One region of the Phyllobacterium sp. K27 genome, then DNA from elsewhere that is predicted to be linked to it. Evidence: riboswitches for the same ligand, from Rfam matches in the RefSeq annotation. Region 1 holds a riboswitch; each other region holds the start of a gene.

What was found. Region 1 has a riboswitch for thiamine pyrophosphate ahead of thiC (phosphomethylpyrimidine synthase ThiC). Riboswitches for the same ligand answer to the same signal wherever they lie in the genome.
Region 2: another riboswitch for thiamine pyrophosphate. It lies ahead of thiE (thiamine phosphate synthase); the one in region 1 lies ahead of thiC (phosphomethylpyrimidine synthase ThiC).
Region 3: another riboswitch for thiamine pyrophosphate. It lies ahead of ACYJL1_RS17745 (EamA family transporter); the one in region 1 lies ahead of thiC (phosphomethylpyrimidine synthase ThiC).

Annotation. Positions count from the first base shown of each region.
Region 1 is NZ_CM139240.1:1,727,721-1,729,986, forward strand. It holds gene rpsU (30S ribosomal protein S21) at 1-36, shown strand, start outside; gene ACYJL1_RS08390 (NADPH-dependent FMN reductase) at 217-786, shown strand; TPP riboswitch at 833-953, shown strand; gene thiC (phosphomethylpyrimidine synthase ThiC) at 1,057-2,266, shown strand, end outside.
Region 2 is NZ_CM139240.1:122,795-125,060, forward strand. It holds gene thiD (bifunctional hydroxymethylpyrimidine kinase/phosphomethylpyrimidine kinase) at 1-105, opposite strand, end outside; gene thiE (thiamine phosphate synthase) at 102-767, opposite strand; TPP riboswitch at 913-1,016, opposite strand; gene ACYJL1_RS00655 (ABC transporter ATP-binding protein) at 1,055-1,816, opposite strand; gene ACYJL1_RS00660 (ABC transporter ATP-binding protein) at 1,813-2,266, opposite strand, start outside.
Region 3 is NZ_JBTWND010000002.1:185,733-187,998, forward strand. It holds gene ACYJL1_RS17745 (EamA family transporter) at 667-1,023, opposite strand; TPP riboswitch at 1,475-1,578, opposite strand; gene ACYJL1_RS17750 (hypothetical protein) at 1,617-1,751, opposite strand; gene ACYJL1_RS17755 (histidine phosphatase family protein) at 2,104-2,266, opposite strand, start outside.

The sequences.
Region 1 (2,266 bases):
GCTCCGGCAGGCAATGATTACAACAATAACCGCTAATATTGACGGGCTTAACCGCCCTTCACTGTGACGACAAACCCGCATGGCTTCATTGCTATAGCGGGTTTCGTTTTTAGTGGTCGTATCGGAACTCCGGCCGGTTTCAAAAAAGTGCCTTCTTGCGTGATGCAGTAATGCATTTACTTGTCGGTTATCGCATTTATTGGAGATATGAACCGAATGGCACTCAAGCTGAATATTATCATCGCAAGCACCCGACCCGGGCGGGGTGGCCCCGCTGTAGCAAAGTGGTTCAATGAACTTGCCAAGAAAGACGGTAATTTCGAACCCGTACTAATCGACCTGGCTGATTTCAATTTGCCGATCTATGACGAGTCGAATCATCCTCGCATGAAAAAATATGAGCATGCTCATACCAAGAAATGGAGCCAAGCCATTGAGCCTGGTGATGCCTATATTTTCGTTATGCCGGAATATGATTACAATGCGCCACCCTCATTGATCAATGCGCTGGTCTATCTGTGGAATGAGTGGAATTACAAGCCGGCAAGTTTCGTCAGCTATGGCGGCGTTTCCGGTGGTTTACGTGCTACCGAATCGGTCAAGGGATTGATGTCGGCACTCCGTATGGTTTCGCTTGCGGAGAGCGTTCCCATTCCTTCCTACCAGCAGTTTATCAATGATGATGGTGTGTTTACGCCAAATGAGTTGATCACGACCAGTGCCAGCACGGTTTTGACTGAATTGGCAAAATGGGCTGGTGCGCTAAAGCCACTTCGCGCGTCATGATTTAGAGGCTCCGCTTGACATTAATACGTCCAGCGGGTCATTTTAAGCTATTCACCAGGGGAGTCCCGACAAGGGGCTGAGATACTGCTTCAGGTTTGACCAAGCGCAGTGACCCGTTGAACCTGATCCAGTTCACACTGGCGTAGGGACGGTGCAAAGGTTATCGCGCATGGTGCATTGGCACTGAATCCATTATTGGATTTGCGAGGCTTCTTTTCATCCTTCCGGCACAGAACTGGGTTTCCTGCAACAACGCAAAGGAACCTGACGATGACTGCTGTAACAAAAATTACCGAGGCCCCAAAAGTTTCGACCGGGCCGCTTCCTGCTTCCACCAAGATTTACAAACCGGGACTGATCCATGCCGATATTCGTGTTCCCTTGCGCGAAATTGCGGTTCATCCCACCGCTGGTGAACCAAACCTCGCTGTCTATGATTCATCGGGTCCCTATACCGATGCAGCGGCAAGCATCGATATTAACAAAGGCATCCCACGCATTCGTGAGGCATGGAAAGCGGGTCAACAAGCCGATAGTTATGCTTATGAGGGGCGGCTGATCCAGTCAGCTGACAATGGCTTTGCAACAGGCGAGCGGCTCACGCGAGAGTTTCCTGTTCGGCATCAGCCGCGCCGCGCACATAATGGCAAAGCGATAACACAGCTTGCCTATGCCCGCGCAGGAATTATCACGCCTGAAATGGAGTATGTTGCCATACGGGAGAACCTTGGTCGGGAAGCTGCGCGAAATCAGGTGCGTGATGGTGAGTCCTTCGGTGCATCATTGCCGGATCATGTGACACCTGAATTTGTACGGGATGAGATCGCTCGGGGGCGGGCGATCATACCTGCCAACGTAAATCATCCCGAGCTTGAGCCTATGATCATTGGTCGGAACTTTCTCGTGAAGATCAATGCGAATATCGGCAATTCGGCTGTAACCTCATCCATGGAAGAAGAGGTCGAGAAGATGGTCTGGGCCATTCGCTGGGGTGGCGACACGGTGATGGATCTGTCAACTGGCCGAAACATCCATAACATCCGCGAGTGGATTATCCGCAACTCACCAGTGCCCATTGGAACTGTTCCGCTATATCAGGCGTTGGAAAAGGTCGGTGGCATCGCCGAAGACCTGACGTGGGAAGTCTATCGAGATACTCTGATCGAACAGGCAGAGCAGGGGGTCGATTACTTTACCATCCATGCTGGCGTGCGGCTGCATTATATTCCGCTGACTGTAGATCGTGTTACGGGCATTGTCTCGCGCGGCGGCTCTATCATGGCAAAGTGGTGCCTGCATCATCATCGCGAAAGCTTTCTTTATGAGCATTTCGAGGAAATCTGCGATATCTGCCGCGCCTATGATGTCAGCTTTTCACTCGGCGATGGGTTGCGCCCGGGTTCAATAGCTGATGCAAACGATGCTGCGCAGTTTGCTGAGCTTGAAACTCTGGGCGAGTTGACGCAAATCGCATGGGCCA
Region 2 (2,266 bases), 1.6 Mb from region 1:
GCTCGCACCATAAACACCCAGCGCCGAGAAGGTTTTCAAATCGGCCTGAATCCCTGCCCCGCCCCCGCTATCGGACCCGGCAATGGTCAGCGCTATTGCAGTCATGCTGGCTCTCTTACCCGCAAGGCTTGATCCACTGCGGAGCGCAAAGCTTGCGCCGCCGCTTGCGGATTATCCTGCCGGAAGATTGCGGAAATGACCGCAACGCCATCTGCACCTGCTTCAATAGCGAAAGGCGTGCGCTCCAATCCGATACCGGCAATAGCGCCTATGGGCAGATGCGGTTTGGCCCCGCCTATGATAGCAGCCAGGCGCTTGAAGCCATCAAAGCCGATAGGTTGCAGATTTTCCTTGGTGGGCGTTTCAAACAGTCCGCCAATGCAGGCATAGTCAATATCGCCGTCGATTGCAGCTTGCGCATCCGGCTCATTCTTGACCGTCAGCCCGATAATCGCATTTGGCCCAAGCAGACGGCGGACATCGGCAACCGCCATGTCTTCACGCCCCACATGCACACCCTCAACGCCAGCGGCTAGAGCAACATCCACCCGGTCATTGACGAGTAGCGGCACACCAGTTTCTTTGAGCGCGGCATGTATCTGCCGTGCACGATTGATCATATCGCGGGTTGCAGAATTCTTGTCGCGATATTGGATGATCGTGGCGCCACCACGCGCCGCTGCGAGGGCTAATGCTCCCAAATCTTTACTAGGGCCAATAGCATCAAAATCGACAATGGCATTCAGGCGGTAATCTACTTGTGGCACGTCGCGGACTCCATTTAATGGAGCAATTCCAGCAAAAGTGTGAAGCGGTTTTGCGTCCGGAATTGCGTAAAACTAATAAGGTCAGAGCGCCGTTAAGCGCTCTACTGGAAACCCGGATATGTGCGAAGAGACGAAACCAGCGTGATAACTGCTCAATTCCCGTTCCTACGCCGGCATAATCCGGATCAGGTTCAAGGGTCTTGGCTCAGCGCCATCTCAGCATCGTACGATGCCCCCCTCGGAATGAAGTCATGATGAGACGGCGCATTGCGGAAGTCAATGCGCCGTTATGCGGGCCGGACAAAGCCTTCACTCGCCACAAGCAGGTTGCGCGTGTAATCTTCCTTGACTGCATGGCGGGCAAGGTCTGCCGCCGACAGGCGTTCCACCTCTGCGCCGCTCTGCATCACCATCAGCCGGTCGCACATATGGGTGACCACCGCCAGATCGTGGCTGACCATCAGGAAGGTCAGCTTTCTGTCCCGCCTTATCTGTTCAAGCAGATTCAACACTTCCGCTTGGACCGAGGCATCAAGGGCTGATGTGGGTTCATCAAGGAGCAGGATTGACGGCTCAAGGATCAATGCGCGGGCAATAGCGACCCTCTGGCGCTGTCCGCCGGAAAGCTGATGCGAATAGCGGAAGCGAAAGCTTGAACCGAGACCGACTTCGTCAAGCGCGCGCAGGATGCGTTTTTCGATGTCGGCAAAGCCATGCACGACCAATGGCTCCAACAGCAGGCGATCCACGGTCTGGCGCGGATGCAGCGAGCCATAGGGGTCCTGAAACACCATCTGTACTTCGCGATAAAATGCCTTTGTCCGGGATGATCCCAGCGTCTTGCCGTTGACTGTAATCGTGCCGCCTGTAACAGGCGCAAGTCCCGCGACGGCCCGCAGCAAGGTTGATTTTCCTGAACCGGACTCGCCCACCAGACCAAAGGATTCGCCTTGCTGGACGTCAAGACTGACCCCGCGCAATGCGCGAAAGCGTTCAAACTTCACTTCAAGATTTTCGACGCTAAGAGCCGCCATTTGCAGATTGTTCATGCGGCCCACTCCGGCTTGCGGTCAAGAACCGGCAACGGATGCCGGTCGGTGCCGATCTGCGGCATACAATTCATGAGACCACGCGTATAGGGATGTTTGGCATTCTTCAGATCAGCCGCAGCGATCTCCTCGACAATTCGCCCCGCATACATGACAATCACGCGGTCGCAGAATGATGAGACCAGCCGCAAATCATGGGAGATGAAAATCAGTCCCATGCCGCGATCCCGCACAAGATCGTCAAGGATACGCAGCACATCAAGCTGCACCGTCACATCTAGAGCGGAAGTCGGCTCATCTGCGATTAATAGCTCCGGCCCGGTAATGAGCATCATGGCGATCATGGCGCGCTGTCCCATACCGCCCGACACCTCATGCGGATACAGCTTGAAGACCCGCTCGGGGTCACGTATCTGCACAGCAGCAAGCATATCGAGCGCGCGCTTGCGT
Region 3 (2,266 bases), on a different replicon from region 1:
ATATTGTTGTTCATCACGTCTATTGAAGGGCAAATCCAAACTCCATCCTGGAAAAGGCGAGAGCGCGAATGGGTCGCGTCGAAGCTTCTCAAGCGTTCACCAGAATGGTGTGAAAGCACCTGCTGCGATTAGAGTCAACGGAGTATGAGTAGGTTGTAGCCTTCGCCGCATCTTGTTCCCGCCCAAGAGCCTCTCAATCTGGCCGTGCAAGATTTCTCGGTATGAACCGTCCGTCGATAACGATCAGCCCAAAGATCAGCATTGCCATTCCGACGATTTGGTAACTGGTCAGTATCTCAACGAGAAACACAGTGCCCAAAAGAGTTGCGCTGAATGGTACAAGAAATCCAACCAGCTAAATATTAGTGGCTCCGGCCGAGGCCAGCAGCCGACAGAAAATAAGGCTGGCCAAAGCTGTGGAAAGAACGCCTAGTCCGATGAGTTCCCAAAGCGATGATGTGGAAGGGAAGGACATAGTCCAAGGTCTGTCGATCAAAAGCATTGCAGGCAAGACAATGACCGATGAGGCAGTGACTTGCCCTGTGGCAGCCCCTAAAGGCGTGACACCGCTCTTCGCAAATCGGCGACCAAACACACTCGCGAATGCAGATGATGATGCCGCTAGTAGCACAGCAAATTGCGAGAAGACACTGTTGCCAAGGTAGGTCAATGCTGAGGCCCGATGATCACCCCTACACCGGCAAATCCAATGATCGTGCCAGTCAGCCTTATCAGCGAGAGCCGCTCGTTATCCGTGAGAAAGTGAGCAAGGACAACGACGATTACCGGAGAGCTGGCTGCGAGAATGGCGGCGAGGGAGCTTTTGATTTGAGTTTGCGACCACGCTGTCAAACTGACTGGGACGACACTGTTTAGTAGTGCCATCAGGAAAAGAGATCCCCACGTGCGATATCCCCGAGGTATCGGTTGTCGGCTAATAAGCAGTGCGCACCAAAGGACGACCGTAGCCGTCAGAACACGGCTGAAGACAATTGTTATCGTCGGTACATCCCGGAGTGCAATTTGAGTGAAAAAGAATGAACCGCCCTATAGTCCTGACAGGAAGAGCAACGTGGACCATTCAAGTGGCGTCATTGCTCTTGCAAATTTCTGGTGCATTAATGGATTTTCCTACTTACTCCGTGCATGCCAGACCTAACAGCGGTACCTGCGACAAAGCGTTCCCGAACAACCTTCTGGCCAATGAACTGCTTCTAGTCAGCTGGTTGACTTCCTATAATCTCAACGAGCAAGTTCTCCTCCGCGAACTGCCGTCGGATTTGCTGTAAGGCCGCCGCTTCTGAGTAGGCCGTCACAGTGAAAGTCGCTACTGCAGGATCGCTTCCGCCCAGCAGCGGATTTGACATCCTTAATGTCCATAATCTGAGTTGCTTCTCGCTAGCCATTCGCTTCCTCGCAAATGTAAGCGGATAATGGCGTGATAAAATATGGAGTCCAACAGGGTTGGCCTTACACCACTTTTCATTCCCATTCCTCCGCCGGCATTATCCGGTTCAGGTTCTGGGGTCGTTCCTTACTGGAACCTCTCAGCCGACTACGGCTCCCCCTGGTAGATGCAAAGCTAGATGACAAACAATACGGTTGCAAGCTATCGTTTAAGCAGGAAGTTGATAAACCTCAGCATGATCTGCGGCTTCACGCCTTCCTTTGAATGAGGCATGTCGGAGCTCGGCGTCACCGGTCCATGCTCTAAACTCATTTTCAGCCACAAGCACCGGTTTAGTGAACACAAGATACTTGCCTTCAATAGGCGCAGCTGCCTTCTTTCGCTCGAAAATTGCCCGACAGGCTGCAATTGGCGCCGATGTCTACAATCAGCACTTCGCACAATAACGGCTCAGCAGCGAATGGACAGGACGGGAGCTCGAACCTTAATAAAAATTGTGGGTGAAATGAGCCGGCAAAACCCAACCGTTGCGGCTGCATGATTTCTGCCTCCTGCATATCAGAACATATGGGATTTGAACTCGTGAGCCGATCTTACTCACTACGATCGGTAGCGAACGGCGATAGAGTTAGGCGTCATTCGGTGACGAGACAGTTCATCCTGCAACTGGGCTGGAGGATGCGGAAATCCCGATGTCAGGGCACGATATCTCTCCATCCATCAATCAACCGATTAGTTCCTGCCTCAAACATGAAATAGCATCCGCCTCCAATGATCGGTTGGCCGAATTTATTAGAGATTGGTTGGTCCATGAGATCACATAGTAGCAACGTTCCAACGCCTCCATGTGAAAATATC